Linked DNA regions of Diaphorobacter ruginosibacter. The protein of the gene in region 1 interacts with the protein of each later gene in a pairwise test. Links are inferred from orthologs where the notes say so. Each region holds a gene or a part of one and is shown in the gene's direction. Other genes may lie near its edges. The genes, in order: H9K76_RS10410 and H9K76_RS11280.

Evidence for each region.
Region 2: the proteins of H9K76_RS10410 (region 1) and H9K76_RS11280 interact in binary tests that used the Escherichia coli proteins (3 or more experiments, as listed by UniProt). The link is inferred for Diaphorobacter ruginosibacter from one-to-one orthologs.

The regions. Positions count from the first base shown.
Region 1 is NZ_CP060714.1:2,295,437-2,303,872, forward strand. Bases 2,111-5,552 are described here. They hold H9K76_RS10410 (2-oxoglutarate dehydrogenase E1 component), read left to right. Parts: upstream 2,111-2,472; coding sequence 2,473-5,352; downstream 5,353-5,552. Other genes in these bases: H9K76_RS10405 (AI-2E family transporter), read right to left, coding at 2,111-2,222; odhB (2-oxoglutarate dehydrogenase complex dihydrolipoyllysine-residue succinyltransferase), read left to right, coding at 5,407-5,552. Also shown: H9K76_RS10395 (AtuA-related protein), read left to right, coding at 1-64; H9K76_RS10400 (Bug family tripartite tricarboxylate transporter substrate binding protein), read left to right, coding at 120-1,100; more of H9K76_RS10405, read right to left, coding at 1,152-2,110; more of odhB, read left to right, coding at 5,553-6,657; lpdA (dihydrolipoyl dehydrogenase), read left to right, coding at 6,739-8,166; cell division protein ZapE, read left to right, coding at 8,293-8,436. UniProt on the Escherichia coli protein: E1 component of the 2-oxoglutarate dehydrogenase (OGDH) complex which catalyzes the decarboxylation of 2-oxoglutarate, the first step in the conversion of 2-oxoglutarate to succinyl-CoA and CO(2).
Region 2 is NZ_CP060714.1:2,503,381-2,511,258, forward strand. Bases 2,211-5,094 are described here. They hold H9K76_RS11280 (ABC-F family ATP-binding cassette domain-containing protein), read left to right. Parts: upstream 2,211-2,585; coding sequence 2,586-4,604; downstream 4,605-5,094. Outside these bases: dapE (succinyl-diaminopimelate desuccinylase), read left to right, coding at 1-468; prmB (50S ribosomal protein L3 N(5)-glutamine methyltransferase), read left to right, coding at 465-1,379; H9K76_RS11275 (ferritin-like domain-containing protein), read right to left, coding at 1,395-2,186; phbB (acetoacetyl-CoA reductase), read right to left, coding at 5,607-6,344; H9K76_RS11290 (acetyl-CoA C-acetyltransferase), read right to left, coding at 6,507-7,688. UniProt on the Escherichia coli protein: Genetic data indicate it may be involved in ribosome assembly or function.

The DNA.
Region 1 (8,436 bases):
GATGCCGATCGCCGTTCCCGGCGAGTTGCATCCGTATCTGGCAGGCCGGGCGGTGCAGGCTTGAGCCGCCGCATCCGCCAGACCCCTTTCCAACACTTCCATATCAAGGAGACAAGAAGATGACGATCCAGACCAACCGCCGCACCATGCTGGCCCTGTCCGTTGGCGCGCTGGCGCTGGCCACGGCCATGAGTTCGCAGGCCGCTGAATATCCAGCCAAGCCCATCACTTTCGTCGTGCCGTTCGCGGCAGGCAGCGCCACTGACCTGCTGGCGCGAGCCCTGGGGCAGTCGGTCACGACCGAGGCCAAGGCTTCCGTCATCGTCGACAACAAGGCCGGTGCGAGCGGCATGATCGCGGCCCAGTACGTGGCCAAGGCGGCGGCCGACGGCTATACGGTGCTGATCACCACGAACACCACGCAGTCGGCCAACGAGCATCTCTACAAGAAGCTGCCCTACGATCCCGTGAAGGATTTCACACCGGTCACGGGCCTGGGCAAGGGCGGGCAGGTGCTGGTCGTGAATGCCGCATCGCCGTTCAAGAACGTGGGCGAACTGCTCGCGGCAGCGAAGAAATCCCCGGGCAAGCTGTCGTTCGGCAGCGGGAGCTCCTCCAGCCGGGTGGCCGGCGAAATGCTCAAGCAACTGGCGGGCGTGGACATCCTGCACGTGCCCTACAAGAGCAATCCGCTCGCGATCACGGACCTGCTGGGCGGCCAGATCGACATGATGATCACCGACACGTCCACCGGTATTCCGCAGATCAAGTCGGGCAAGCTCAAGGCGCTTGGTTACTCGACGCAGGCCCGCAGCGCTCAGTTGCCCGATGTTCCCACGCTCGACGAGGCTGGCGTGAAGGGCTACGACATGGGCTACTGGTTCGCCGCATATGTGCCGGCAGGCACGCCCAAGGAGGTCGTTGCGCGCCTCAACGAGCTGCTGCAGCATGCCACGCAAAGCGCCGCAGCCAAGTCGTTCTATGAGACTGCGGGATCGGTGGCATGGACGACCACGCCGGACGAGCTGGCTCGCTTCCAGGCGGCCGAGACGTTGAAGTGGGGCAGGGTGATCAAGGCTGCGGGCATTCAGCCGGAGTGAACGAAGAAAGGCCCCGACAACGGGGCCTTCGTCCGGAAGGAGCATGTCGGCTCAGTCGTCGGCCAGCGCCTCGAGTTCGGATTCGGGCGGCGAGAACAGATCCCACACGGCGTTGAACAGCGCAGCCACCATCGGCCCGATCACGAAACCGGTGATGCCGAAGATCGCCATGCCGCCCAGGGTGGAGATCAGCACCACGTAGTCGGGCAGCTTGGTGTCCTTGCCGACCAGGATCGGGCGCAGCAGGTTGTCGACCAGCCCGATGATGCAGACGCAGAAGAGGGTGAGGATCACGCCCTTGGTGATGTCGCCGGTCGCAAAGAAGTAGATCGCCACCGGGCCCCAGATCAGCGCTGCGCCCACGGCTGGCAGCAGCGACAGGAAGGCCATCAGCACGCCCCACAGCACGGGGCCCTGGATGCCGAGGAACCAGAAGATCATTCCGCCAAGGGCGCCTTGCACCGCGGCCACCACGATGTTGCCCTTGACCGTGGCGCGGATCACCGTGGTGAACTTGACCGCCAGCTTGCGCTTGTGCTCAGGATCGAGCGGAATGGCGTCGCGAATGCGCGCCACCAGCCGCCCGCCGTCGCGCAGCAGGAAGAACAGCAGGTAGAGCATCACGCCAAAGCCCACGACGAACTGCAGGGTATTCGAGCCGAAATCCACGGCCTTCGTGGCGAGGAACTGGCTGGCCTGTGCGCTGAAGCTCGACAGTCGCGCCTCGACCTCGGCCACGGTCGTGAGATGGAAATGATCGAGCAGGCCCATGGCCCAGCCGGGCATGGCCTGTATGAGCGTCTGCAGATAGCTGCCCACATTGAGCTGTCCGGAGCGCAGCCTCTCGTAGATGACACCCGCCTCGCTCACCAGCGATGTCACGATCACGAGCAACGGCAGAATCACGATCAGCAGGCAGACGCCCAGCGTGATGAGGGCTGCCAGGGTCGGGCGCCGGGGCATGCGCGCGAGCAGCCACCGCTGCATTGGCGCGAACAGGATGGCAAGCACCACACCCCAGAACAGGGCAAAGGCGTAGGGCCAAAGGATGGCCATGAACGCCAGGGTCACCAGAACCAGGATCCCCAGAAAAGTGCGTTGCTGCAGCGTATTTGATTTCATATTGCGTGAAAGAGCCGGATTTCGGCAAATGTACGCGACTTGCTGCATCTCGCGACAGGCCGTTGTTACGAAAGAGTTCATGTCCGACATCAAGCCGACATACGCATTCCGCACTTCGATGGCACAATAGCGCCCGTACTAAAGGCCCCTTCCCCTGCCACAGTCGCATCCGCCAACCGGTTCAGCCGTGACGCGGAAGGTTTACTAACCAGCTAAAGCTTCCTGAAGGGAAGCAGAGGTGAGCGGAACAATGAGCGAACCCACATCTGTATACAAAGCCTATCAAGGCAACACGTATCTCTTTGGCGGCAACGCGCCGTATGTGGAAGAGATGTATGAGAGCTATCTGGCCAACCCGGGCAGCGTGCCTGACAACTGGCGCGAGTACTTCGATGCACTGCAGCACGTGCCTGCAGTCGACGGCAGCGATGCCAAGGACGTTCCCCATCTGCCCGTCATCAATGCCTTTGCCGAGCGTGCAAAGCAGGGTGGCACGCAGGTCGTGGTGGCCTCCGGCGCCGACTCCGAACTGGGCCGCAAGCGCACCGCCGTACAGCAGCTGATCGCCGCATACCGCAATGTGGGCCAGCGTTGGGCCGATCTCGACCCGCTCAAGCGCACCGAGCGCCCCGAAATTCCCGAGCTGGAGCCATCTTTCTACGGCTTCACCGACGCCGACCAGGAAACCGTGTTCAACACCAGCAACACGTTCTTCGGCAAGGAAACCATGACCCTGCGCGAGCTGATGAATGCTCTGCGCGAAACCTACTGCGGCACGATCGGCGCCGAGTACATGTATGCCACCGACCAGAACCAGAAGCGCTGGTGGCAGCAGAAGCTGGAGTCGATCCGCAGCAAGCCGAGCTTCGACGCAGCCAAGAAGAAGCGCATTCTTGATCGCCTGACCGCAGCCGAAGGCCTCGAGCGCTACCTGCACACCAAGTATGTCGGTCAGAAGCGCTTCTCGCTGGAAGGCGGCGAGTCGTTCATCGCGGCGATGGACGAGCTGATCAATGCAGCCGGCCAGAAGGGCATCCAGGAAGTCGTGATCGGCATGGCCCACCGCGGCCGTCTGAACGTGCTGGTGAACACGCTGGGCAAGATGCCCAAGGACCTGTTCGCCGAATTCGACCACACCGCTCCCGAAGATCTGCCATCGGGCGACGTGAAGTACCACCAGGGCTTCAGCTCCGACGTGACGACGGCCGGCGGCCCGGTTCACCTGTCGCTGGCGTTCAATCCCTCGCACCTGGAAATCGTGAACCCGGTGGTCGAAGGCTCCGTGCGCTCGCGCATGGACCGTCGCGCCGATCCGCGCGGCAAGCAGGTGCTGCCGGTGCTGGTGCACGGCGACGCGGCCTTTGCAGGCCAGGGCGTGAACCAGGAAACCCTGGCACTGGCCCAGACCCGTGGCTACTCCACGGGCGGCACGGTGCACATCATCATCAACAACCAGATCGGTTTCACCACCTCCGATCCACGCGACGCACGCTCGACGCTGTACTGCACCGACATCGTGAAGATGATCGAGTCGCCCGTGCTGCACGTGAACGGTGACGATCCGGAAGCGGTCGCGCTGGCCACCCAGCTCGCCCTGGAATTCCGCATGGAGTTCGACAAGGACGTGGTCGTCGACATCATCTGCTTCCGCAAGCTGGGCCACAACGAGCAGGACACTCCTGCGCTGACCCAGCCGCTGATGTACAAGAAGATTGGCGCCCACCCCGGCACCCGCAAGCTGTACGCCGACAAGCTGGCCACGCAAGGCCTTGGCGAAACGTTGGGCGACGACATGGTCAAGGCCTACCGCGCCGCCATGGACGAAGGCAAGCACACCATGGATCCGGTGCTCACCAACTTCAAGAGCAAGTACGCGGTGGACTGGAGCCCGTTCCTGAACCAGAAGTGGACGGACGCCGGCGACACGGCGATCCCGCTGACGGAGTGGAAGCGCCTGGCCGAGAAGATCACCACGATTCCCGAAGGCGTGACGCCTCACGCGCTCGTGAAGAAGGTCTACGACGACCGTGCGGCCATGGGCCGTGGCGAGATCAACGTCGACTGGGGCATGGGCGAGCACATGGCTTTCGCATCGCTGGTGGCGTCGGGCTACCCCGTGCGCCTGTCAGGTGAGGACTGCGGCCGTGGCACGTTCACGCACCGCCATGCCGTGATCCACGACCAGAAGCGCGAGAAGTGGAGCGAAGGCACCTACATTCCGCTGCAGAACGTCGCCGAGAACCAGGCTCCGTTCGTCGTGATCGACTCCATCCTGTCCGAAGAAGCCGTTCTGGCCTTCGAATACGGCTACGCGTCGAACGACCCCAACACGCTGGTGATCTGGGAAGCCCAGTTCGGCGACTTCGCCAACGGCGCCCAAGTCGTGATCGACCAGTTCATTGCTTCCGGCGAAGTGAAGTGGGGCCGTGTCAACGGCCTGACGCTGATGCTGCCGCACGGCTATGAAGGCCAGGGCCCGGAGCACAGCTCTGCGCGCCTCGAGCGCTTCATGCAGCTGGCTGCCGATACCAACATGCAGATCGTGCAGCCGACCACGGCCAGCCAGATCTTCCACGTGCTGCGCCGCCAGCAGGTTCGCAACCTGCGCAAGCCGCTCGTGATCATGACGCCGAAGTCGCTGCTGCGTAACAAGGATGCTACGTCGCCGCTCACCGAATTCACCAAGGGTTCGTTCCACACGGTGCTGCCGGAGCAGGATGACGCCGTGGTCAAGAACGCGGCCAAGGTCAAGCGCATCGTCGCCTGCTCGGGCAAGGTGTACTACGACCTCGTGAAGAAGCGCACGGAAGCCAAGATCGACGATGTGGCCATCATCCGTGTCGAGCAGCTGTATCCGTTCCCGCACAAGGCTTTCGCTGCCGAAGTGAAGAAGTACAGCAACGCGACTGAAATCGTTTGGTGCCAGGACGAGCCGCAGAACCAGGGCGCCTGGTTCTTCATCCAGCACAACATCCACGAGAACATGCTCGATGGCCAGAAGCTGGGCTACTCCGGCCGTGCGGCTTCGGCATCGCCTGCCGTGGGCTACTCGCACCTGCACCAGGAGCAGCAGAAGGCGCTGGTCGACGGCGCGTTTGGCAAGCTCAAGGGTTTTGTCCTGACCAAGTAAGGCTGGAAACCCGCTCATTACCCATCAGTACAAAACACGAATTGGAAAAGAAAAATGGCTATTGTTGACGTCAAAGTTCCGCAGCTCTCCGAGTCCATCACGGAAGCCACCATGCTCAACTGGAAGAAGAAGGCTGGTGAGGCAGTTGCTGTGGATGAAATCCTCATCGAGATCGAAACCGACAAGGTCGTGCTCGAAGTGCCTGCTCCCTCGGCCGGCGTGCTGACCGAGATCCTGCAAGGCGACGGTGCAACCGTCACCGCAGAACAGGTCATCGCCAAGATCGACACCGAAGCCGTGGCCGGCGCTGCCGCGCCTGCTGCTGCAGCTCCCGCAGCCGCTGCCTCTGCACCCGCCGCCGCTCCCGTGGCAGCTGCTGCAGCAAGCAACAACAGCAAGGCTGGCGTGGCCATGCCTGCTGCTGCCAAGATCCTGGCCGATAACAACCTGTCCGCCGCGAACGTGGCTGGCACGGGCAAGGATGGTCGCGTGACCAAGGGCGATGCGCTGTCCGCCATCAAGGGTGGCGCCGCCATCCCGACGGGTGTTCCGACAGCGGCTCTGCCGCAGGTCGCAGCGCCTGCCGGAAAGCAGGACCTGGGCGATCGCCCTGAGCAGCGCGTGCCGATGACACGCCTGCGTGCCCGTATCGCCGAGCGCCTGCTGCAATCGCAAGCCACCAATGCCATCCTGACCACGTTCAACGAAGTGAACATGGCTCCCGTGATGGACATGCGCAAGAAGTTCCAGGACCAGTTCGTCAAGGAACACGGCGTGAAGCTGGGCTTCATGTCCTTCTTCGTGAAGGCTGCAGTGCACGCACTGAAGAAGTTCCCCGCGGTGAATGCCTCGATCGACGGCAACGACATCGTCTACCACGGCTACTTCGATATCGGCATCGCAGTGAGCTCGCCTCGCGGCCTGGTGGTGCCTATCCTGCGCAACGTCGACCAGATGAGCTTCGCAGACATCGAGAAGAAGATCGCCGAATTCGGTCAGAAGGCCAAGGACGGCAAGCTGGGCATCGAAGAGCTGACCGGCGGTACGTTCTCGATCTCCAACGGTGGCACTTTCGGCTCGATGATGTCCACTCCCATCATCAACCCGCCTCAGTCCGCCATCCTCGGCGTGCACGCCACCAAGGACCGTGCCGTGGTGGAGAACGGCCAGATCGTGATCCGCCCGATGAACTACCTGGCCATGTCCTATGACCACCGCATCATCGACGGCCGCGAAGCCGTGCTGAGCCTGGTTGCCATGAAGGACGCGCTGGAAGACCCAAGCCGCCTGCTGTTCGACCTGTAATCGCCGCAGATCGAAATTAGACGAAACCCACCACCAAAAGCGGTGGGTTTTTTTCCAATCAAGCAGAGAAAGATTCAAATCATGAGCAAGCAATTCGACGTCGTCGTCATCGGCGCTGGCCCTGGCGGTTACATCGCTGCAATCCGTGCAGCACAACTCGGCTTCAACGTCGCCTGTATCGACGAGTGGAAGAACGCACAGGGCGGCGCGGCTCCGGGCGGCACCTGCACCAACGTGGGCTGCATTCCCTCGAAGGCGCTGCTGCAGTCTTCCGAGCACTACGAACACGCCAGGCTGCATTTCGCGGACCATGGCATCTCGACCGGCAAGGTCGAGATGGACGTGCCCAAGATGATCACGCGCAAGCAAGGCATCGTGAAGCAGAACAACGACGGCATCCTGTACCTGTTCAAGAAGAACAAGGTCACCTTCTTCCACGGCCGTGGCTCGTTCGTGAAGGCTGCCGAAGGCGGCTACGAGATCAAGGTCGCCGGCAAGGAAGAGGAAACCATCACCGGCAAGCAGATCATCATCGCCACGGGCTCCAATGCGCGTGCGCTGCCCGGCGTTCCATTCGATGAGGAGTTCATCCTGTCGAACGACGGTGCCCTGGCTCTCGAGAAGACGCCGAAGACCCTGGGTCTGATCGGCTCCGGCGTGATCGGCCTCGAAATGGGTTCCGTGTGGCGCCGCCTGGGCTCGGAAGTGACCGTGCTCGAAGGCATGGACAAGTTCCTGCCCGCCGTGGACGAGCAGATCGCCAAGGAAGCCAAGAAGGCGTTCGACAAGCAGGGCCTGAAGATCGAGCTCGGCGTGAAGGTCGGCGAGGTCAAGACCGGCAAGAAGGGCGTGACGGTCTCCTACACCAACGCCAAGGGCGAGGCGCAGACGCTGGAAGTCGAAAAGCTGATCGTCTCGATCGGCCGCACCGCCAACACCATCGGCCTGAACCCCGAAGCCGTGGGCCTGGCCCTCGATGAGCGCGGCCAGATCGTGGTCGATGCCGACTGCAAGACCAACCTGCCGGGCGTCTGGGCCGTGGGCGACGTCGTGCGCGGACCGATGCTGGCGCACAAGGCCGAGGAAGAGGCTGTTGCCGTGGCCGAGCGCATTGCCGGCCAGCACGGCCACGTGAACTTCGACACCATTCCTTTCGTGATCTACACCAGCCCTGAAGTGGCATGGGTGGGCCGCACCGAGCAGCAGCTCAAGGAGCAGGGCGTGAAGTACAAGGCCGGCTCGTTCCCGTTCCTCGCGAACGGCCGTGCACGCGCCCTGGGCGACACGACCGGCATGGTGAAGTTCATCGCCGACGCCGAGACCGACGAGATCCTGGGCGTGCACATGGTCGGCCCGATGGTCTCGGAGCTGATCTCCGAGGCCGTGGTGGCCATGGAGTTCAAGGCATCGAGCGAAGACATCGCCCGCATCTGCCACGCCCACCCATCGCTGTCCGAATCCACGAAGGAAGCGGCTCTGGCGGTGGACAAGCGCACCCTGAACTTCTGATCCAACGTCGATGGACGGATCGGTTCCTGTGAGCATGCTCACGATCCGAGCCGAAGATGGCTGCCAACGCCCGGGATCCCAGGCGTTGGCGGCTATTTGCATTTTTGAGGTGAGGGAGAGACGACGGTGAACGTGAAAGAGGCCTACCAGGCAGAACTGGCCGCCAAGGGATTCAAGAGCGACCCGGCGCAATTGCGCGCGGTGGAGGCGCTGCAGCGCTGTGCGGACGACTGGGCGGTGTACAAGTCCAAGCGTTCCAACAGTTTCAAG
Region 2 (7,878 bases), 210 kb from region 1 along the record:
CCGCCGACGAGCTGGCAGATGAGCAACATTCACGGCGGCACGGGCGCGACCAACATCATTCCCGGTTCGGTCGTGATCGATTTCAACTTCCGCTTCAGCACCGAATCGTCGGCCGAGGACCTGAAGCACCGCGTACATGCCATCCTGGACCGCCATGGCCTCGAATATGACCTGACCTGGACCCTGGGCGGCCAGCCTTTCCTCACCACGCCGGGCGAACTGGTCCATGCGGTGCAGGCGGCCATCCGCGAAGTCGCCGGCATCGAGACCGAACTGTCGACCACGGGCGGCACCAGCGACGGACGCTTCATCTCCCAGATCTGCCGGCAGGTGATCGAACTCGGCCCCCCGAACGCCACCATCCACAAGATCGACGAGTTCGTGGCCGTGGCCGACGTGGAGCCGCTCAAGAACATCTACCTGCGCACGCTCGAGCTGCTCGACCAGGGCAACAAGGACACGGCATGAGCGGGCAGCACCCCATGACGATCGGCGGGTTGATCGACAGCGCCGCGGCGCGGCTCGAAGCCTCTGGCGTGGCCTTCGGCCATGGCACGGCGACCGCATATGACGAAGCCGCATGGCTGGTATTGTGGAAGCTCGGCCTGCCCCTGGACAGCCTGCTGGACGGGGAGGATCCCGACAGCGTGGCCCACCAGTCCGTTTCCGACGCGCAGCGCGCACAGGTCGACACCCTGATCGCCGAGCGCATCGCCACGCGCAAGCCGGCCGCCTATCTCACGCGCGAAGCCTGGCTCCAAGGCGTCCCCTTCTACGTTGACGAACGCGCCATCGTGCCGCGCAGCTTCATCGCCGAGCTCCTGGCCGACGGCAGCATCGACGAGTGGCTCAGCGAGAAGACGCGCAACGTGCTCGACCTGTGTACCGGCAACGGAAGCCTGGCCTGCCTCGCGGCCATGGCCTATCCCGATGTGGTGGTGACGGGTGCCGACATCTCGCCCGATGCGCTGGAGGTGGCTCGCATCAATGTGGACAGGCACGGGCTGCAGCAGCGCGTGACGCTGGTGCAGAGCGACGGCATGAGCGCCCTGCCCCCGGGCTGGGATCTGGTGCTGTGCAATCCTCCCTATGTGAATGCGGACAGCATGGGCAAGCTGCCGGAAGAGTACCGCGCCGAGCCCGAACTCGCGCTGGCGGGTGGGCAGGACGGCATGGACTTCATCCGGGACCTGTTCCGCGATCTGCCCGCCAAGCTCCATTCCGATGCGGTGCTGGTGCTCGAGATCGGCAACGAGAAACCGAATTTCGAGGCGGCCTTCCCTAGCCTGCCTGTATTCTGGCTGCCAACAAGTTCGGGTGACGAACAGGTGCTGCTCGTCACGCAGCAGGCCCTGGCGGACTGGCAGGCAGGTTGCTGACGGCAGCCCTCCCGATCAAGGGGCCATCACGCGTGTGGCGAAACGCGCGATCGGTGCATGCAGGTAGCCTTCGATGCGCGGGGGCAGCAGCAGCGGCTTGAGCAGCATGCGCACCGCCAGGTCGGCCGGCAGTTGCGTGCTGACCAACTGATAGGCGCGCTGCGCAATGTCGGCAAACGAATGCCGGCTCTCCGAAAAGTGGCGTCCCCTGTGGGCATACACATGGCGCAGGGCCACGTCGGAATCACTCTCCCTGAGCTCCTTGAGGCGGGCATATAGCGCGCCTGCGATCTTCGCGCGGCTCACCGGCGACGTTTCCTGCAGTTGCTTGAAGTACTTGAGGAAGTGCTTGAAGTGCCCCACCTCGTCATTGCGGATGTTGCCCAGCAACTCGCGCAACACCGGCTCATCGCTGAGTTCCCGCAGCGTATGGTAGTAGGCCGTGGTGCCGGTTTCCACGACGCAGCGCGCCACCATCTCGAGGTGGCGATCCTCATGGAGCTCCTCCACCGTGCAGAGCTTGGAGTACTCGCCGAAGAAGCTGTCATAGGCTTCCTGCCACGGGAAGTCCGGCCAGACTGCCTCCACGTAGCGCCTGAGCGCGGCACCATGCTGAAGCTCCTCGCTTTCCCAGCGCTCCTGTAGCCAGGCCGCGATCTCGGGGTAGTCACGATAGTGCTCCGCCAGATTGGCCGCGTAGGTGTCGGACCCCGTCTCGACAAAGGATGCGCTCATCAGCAGATAGAACAGATCCTCGTTGCCCTCGATGGCCCGGCGCTCGATCCGCTCGAATGGGATGTCATCCACATGCCAGCCATGCGACCCTTCCTCGGTCCCCCGGGGCCGTTGACGGAGTGAGGCGCTGGAGGTTCCTGCGATGGCGTCACTTGAAAAATGCTGCATTGAGACTCTCGTTCGAATCCCCACCTGCCTGACCGGAATGGTCGTCGCGCCTCGCACCGAGGGCTTGCCCGTGGGGATCCACACCAATGAATGATTCATCTTGATGACAACCACCGGGAATCCTTGTCAGCACATGTCTGAAAATCACCCCCTCGACAACATTTGAAACATATTCGCCGGTCCTCGAACATCTGTCACGGCATCGCGAGAACCTTCCTTTTTCGCCCCGAAATGCCCATGCAGTACCCCTACAGCACCTCTGAACGAGCCAAAGTCTGATTCGCTGGGATAATCGCCCTCTTCATGATCACCCTTCGCAACGTCACCCTGCGCCGTAGCGCGCGCGTGCTGCTGGACAGCACCTCCGTCACCATCAATCCCGGCGAGAAAGTGGGCCTGGTCGGGCGCAACGGCGCCGGCAAGTCCACCCTGTTCGCATTGCTCAACGGCAGCCTGCACGAGGATGGCGGCGAATTCTTCATGCCCGCGCAGTGGCGCATGGCCCAGGTCGAGCAGAATATGCCCGAAACCAGCGAATCGGCCACCCGGTTCGTGCTGGAAGGCGATTCGCGCCTGACCGAGCTGGGCGAGGCGCTTGCCAGGGCCGAGACTGCCGGTGACGGCATGGTCATCGCACAGGCCCACTCCGATCTCGCGGATGCGGGCGTGCACGATGCCACCGCCCGTGCACAATCGCTGATCCTGGGACTGGGCTTTCAGGTCGCCGAGCTCGAAAAGCCGGTGAACAGCTTTTCCGGCGGCTGGCGCATGCGCCTGCAACTGGCGCGCGCGCTGATGTGCCCAAGCGACATCCTGCTGCTGGACGAGCCCACCAACCACCTGGATCTCGACGCACTGGTCTGGCTTGAAGCCTGGCTCAAGCGCTACCCTGGCACGCTGGTGGTCATCAGCCACGACCGCGAGTTCCTCGATGCGGTGACCGATGCCACCCTGCACATCGAGCACGCCAAGCTCACGCGCTACGGCGGCAACTACAGCAAGTTCGAGGAATTGCGCGCCCAGCAACTTGTGCTGCAGCAGTCCGCCTACGAGCGCCAGCAGGACAAGATCAACCACCTGCAGAAGTTCATCGACCGCTTCAAGGCCAAGGCCAGCAAGGCCAAGCAGGCCCAGAGCCGTGTCAAGGCCCTGGAGCGCATGGAGAAGATCGCCCCCGTGCTGGCCAGCGCGGATTTCACCTTCGAGTTCAAGGAACCCGCCAACCTGCCCAATCCCATGCTGGCGATCACCGATGCCAGCTTCGGCTATCGCAACGAGGACAGCGGCGAGGAAACCACCATCCTGCGCCATGTGAACCGATCGGTGCTGGCCGGCCAGCGCATCGGTATCCTGGGCGCGAACGGCCAGGGCAAGTCGACGCTGGTGAAGACCATCGCCCGCGAAATGGCCCAGCTCGCTGGCAAGGTCACCGAGGGCAAGGGCCTGAACATCGGTTATTTCGCGCAGCAGGAACTGGACGTGCTGCGCCCTGACGACTCCCCGCTTGCGCACATGGTCCGCCTTGCCAAGGACCTGGGGCCGGACTCGAAGGAGCCCTCGCGCGAGCAGGATCTGCGCAACTACCTGGGCAGCTTCAACTTCACCGGTGACATGGTCGGCCAGGCCGTCGGCACCATGAGCGGCGGCGAGAAGGCACGCCTGGTGCTGGCAATGATCGTGTGGCAGCGCCCCAACCTGCTGCTGCTCGACGAGCCAACGAATCACCTGGACCTCGCCACGCGCGAGGCGCTGTCGATGGCCCTCAACAGTTTCGACGGCACGGTCATGCTGGTCAGCCACGACCGTGCGCTGCTGCGCGCCGTCTGCGACGACTTCTGGCTGGTGGGTCGGGGCAAGGTCGACCCGTTCGACGGCGATCTCGATGACTATCAGCGCTACCTGATGGAAGAGTCGCGCCGCCTGCGCGAGGAAGCACGGCTCAGCCAGGCACAGGAAGCGTCCGAGCAGGCTGCTACCGATGGTTCCCGCAGCGGTACGCAGGAGGCATCGTCCACTGCTGGCAATGTCGACCCGCGCGAGCAACGCCGGCTGGCCGCCCAGGCCCGGCAACTGGTTGCTGAAAAGACCAAGCCGTTCCGCAAGGAGCTGGAGCAGATCGACAAGCGACTCCCGCAGCTGACCGCCGAGCGCGGCGCGCTTGAGGAAAAGCTCTCGACCCAGGGACTTTCAGGGACGGACATCGCCGAGGCGGGCAAGCAGCTCAAGCAGGTGAATGATTCCATCGACCAATTGGAAGAACGCTGGCTTGAGCTTTCTGAACAGATCGAATCCATCCAACAGGAGATGGGCGCGGTGGCTTGAGTTCACATATTCCTTCAGAATAATGTCGCAACATATTGTTTTGAATGGAAAATATCACATTGAGCAAGGCAAACGCGGGATTCAAAAAAATTACTGAATTTCTTTGAGATCGCTGTCAACGCAAGTCTGCAGGTGCGCGTTGAACACGCATCTAAGGAGTTTTTCAAATGACCTTCACCGCAATCCTCGCTGCCTGGCCCGATGACGAACGCGATCGCAAGCGTGCGCCTGTCCGCTGCTGAGCGTAAGGAGCCTGGACTGGCGCCATTGCTTCCCCAGTCCCTTTATCCGACACGCAGCGGGATGAGCTGACAGCCGTTTCACCGCTCCGGATCATTCCAGAAACCCCGCATTGCGGGGTTTTCGTTTTGGCGCCCCCCCACTCTTGCCATATCGCCGTGCTTGTCAGTCACCGCGTTGATGCGGTTTCAGATCTGGCCGCCCTAGGCAAAAACGTAGGATGATGTTTCGCATGATCGGAAATGTAGTTGACCAGCCGCATCTTTTTGGACGGCATCACTTGATTTCTTGCGTCACATTCACCGGCTAACCTATTGCTCTCATTAGAAAAATCAAAGCTTTGAGGCAATTCCAATCCCTAAGGGAGAACCCGCAGTCTGCTTGCATTTTCTTTCGTTCGGATGTCAACGCAAGGCGCTCGCTCCACGTTGAACAAGCACAAAGGAGTTCTCGTATGAATACCACTGCTATCCTCGCTGCCTGGCCCGATGACGAACGCGATCGCAAGCGCGCTCCCGCCCGTCTTTGAGCACGGGATCGACGGCATTGCCCACGAAGGCGCATGCCACCAGATCGATCTTCTGCGCAGCGGGTTGGCGTCAGGCCTTCCCCCCTCTTTTTTGACAACCCAAGCCATGAAAAAACCCGCCTAGGCGGGTTTTGGCTTTTGTGGCCTTTGGATAGGGCCTGGAGCGCATTTGCGATCTCCTTCTGACTGCCGGCCTGCCCAGGGATCGCGCAGGCAAGCAGTCAGGAGCCCGATCAATGCATGTGCAGGCCGCCGTTGACCGAGAAGTCGGCACCAGTGGCGTAGCCGCCCTCCTCGGAAGCAAGCCAGGAGATGATCGAGGCGATCTCACTGGGCTCACCCAGGCGCTTGACTGGTACGGAGCCCACGATCTTCTCGAGCACATCAGGACGAATGGCCTTGACCATGTCCGTACCGATGTAGCCCGGGCTCACCGTGTTCACGGTCACACCCTTGTTGGCCAGCTCCTGCGCGAGCGCCATGGAGAAGCCATGCATGCCCGCCTTGGCAGCCGAGTAGTTGGTCTGGCCCGCCTGGCCCTTGGCACCATTGACCGAGCTGATGTTGACGATGCGGCCCCAGCCCTTTTCGACCATGTCGCTCACCACCTGCTTGGTGACGTTGAACATGGAGTTCAGGTTGGTTTCGATCACGGCATCCCAGTCTTCGCGGGACATCTTCACGAACATGCGGTCACGCGTGATACCCGCGTTGTTCACCAGCACGTCGATGGTGCCATGCTCCGCCTTGGCCTTGGTGAAGGCCTCGACCGTGGAGTTCCAGTCGCCCACATTGCCGACCGATGCGTAGAAGGTGAAGCCCAGCGCCTTTTGTTCTGCCAGCCACTTGGCATGGTCGCGAGTGGGGCCGCAGCCCGCGATCACCTTGAAGCCGTCCTTGTGCAGGCGTTGGCAGATCGCGGTACCGATGCCGCCCATCCCTCCGGTCACGTATGCTACTTTTTGACTCACTTCTATCTCCTGTCTGATGATGAATTGAACCGGATCCGCTTGCATTCCCACCGGCAATCTTCACAGCTGTCCGCCGGAAAATGCCGGGCGCAACGATTCTCCACACACTAATTGATGAAGCAGATCAATTCCATCAATTTCCCAGCAAAGCTACCGTTTCAACTATCGTTCCACGGCCAGCGAAACCCCCATGCCACCACCGATGCACAGTGCGGCGATGCCCTTCTTCGCACCGCTGCGCTCCATCTCGTGCAGCAGCGACACCAGCACACGGCAACCTGAAGCACCGATCGGGTGGCCCAGCGCAATGGCGCCGCCGTTGACGTTGACCTTGGTTGGATCGACACCCAGCTCCCTGTTCACCGCACAGGCCTGCGCGGCAAATGCTTCGTTGAGCTCGAACAGGTCGACGTCCTCCACCTTCCAGCCGGCTCGCTTGAGCACCTTGCGCGTCGCTGGAACCGGCCCCACGCCCATGATGGTCGGATCGAGGCCGCTCGTGGCATAGGCCACGATGCGCGCCAACGGCTTGAGCCCCAGTTCCTTGGCCTTGGAGGCCTTCATCACCACCACGGCGGCAGCGCCATCGTTCAGGCCCGAGGCATTGCCCGCGGTCACACTGCCGTTCTTGTCGAACGCGGGACGCAGGCGCTCCAGGGCCGCTTCGTCGGTCTTGCGGTTGATGTACTCGTCGCTGTCGAAGAGCACGGGATCGCCCTTCTTCTGCGGAATCGGCACCGGAACGATCTCGTCCTTGAACTTGCCGGCATCCTGGGCCGCTGCCGCCTTGCGCTGGCTGGCGAGCGCCAGTGCGTCCTGCTGCTCGCGGCTCACGTCGAACTGCTTGGCCACGTTCTCGGCCGTGATGCCCATGTGGTAGTGGTTGTAGGCGTCAAGCAGGCCATCCACGATCATCGTGTCGACCATCTTCCATTCGCCCATGCGCATGCCGTCGCGCGAGCCCGGCAGGACGTGGGGCGACATGCTCATGTTTTCCTGCCCGCCCGCCACGACGATCTCGCTGTCACCCGTGGCAACGGCCTGCGCTGCGAGCATCACGGCCTTCAGGCCCGAGCCGCAAACGGCGTTGATGGTGAGTGCGGGGGTTTCCTTGGCGACGCCGGCCTTCATCATGGCCTGTCGTGCAGGGTTCTGGCCGGAGCCTGCGGCGAGCACCTGGCCCATGATGACCTCCCCGACCTGGTCGAGGGGCACCTTGGCGCGCTCAAGCGCTTCCTTGATGACCACCGCACCCAACTCGGTGGCGGCCATTTTGGCCAGACTTCCGCCAAATTTGCCCACGGGGGTGCGGACAGCGGAAACGATGACGATCTCTTCACTCATATCGGTCCTTTCTCAAATATCCCGTTCATGCGTGTTCACTCAAGGCAAAGCCTTGCTCGGAATCCCGGTTTGCACACAGAAACGCTCCAATGCACTTCCAAAAAGAACTGTTTGAGTAGCGATTGTCAGATTCTTGCGCTTTTGCGACAGGTTCCGAGCGCTGATTTACCCTCTTATGACTTGCCCTTAC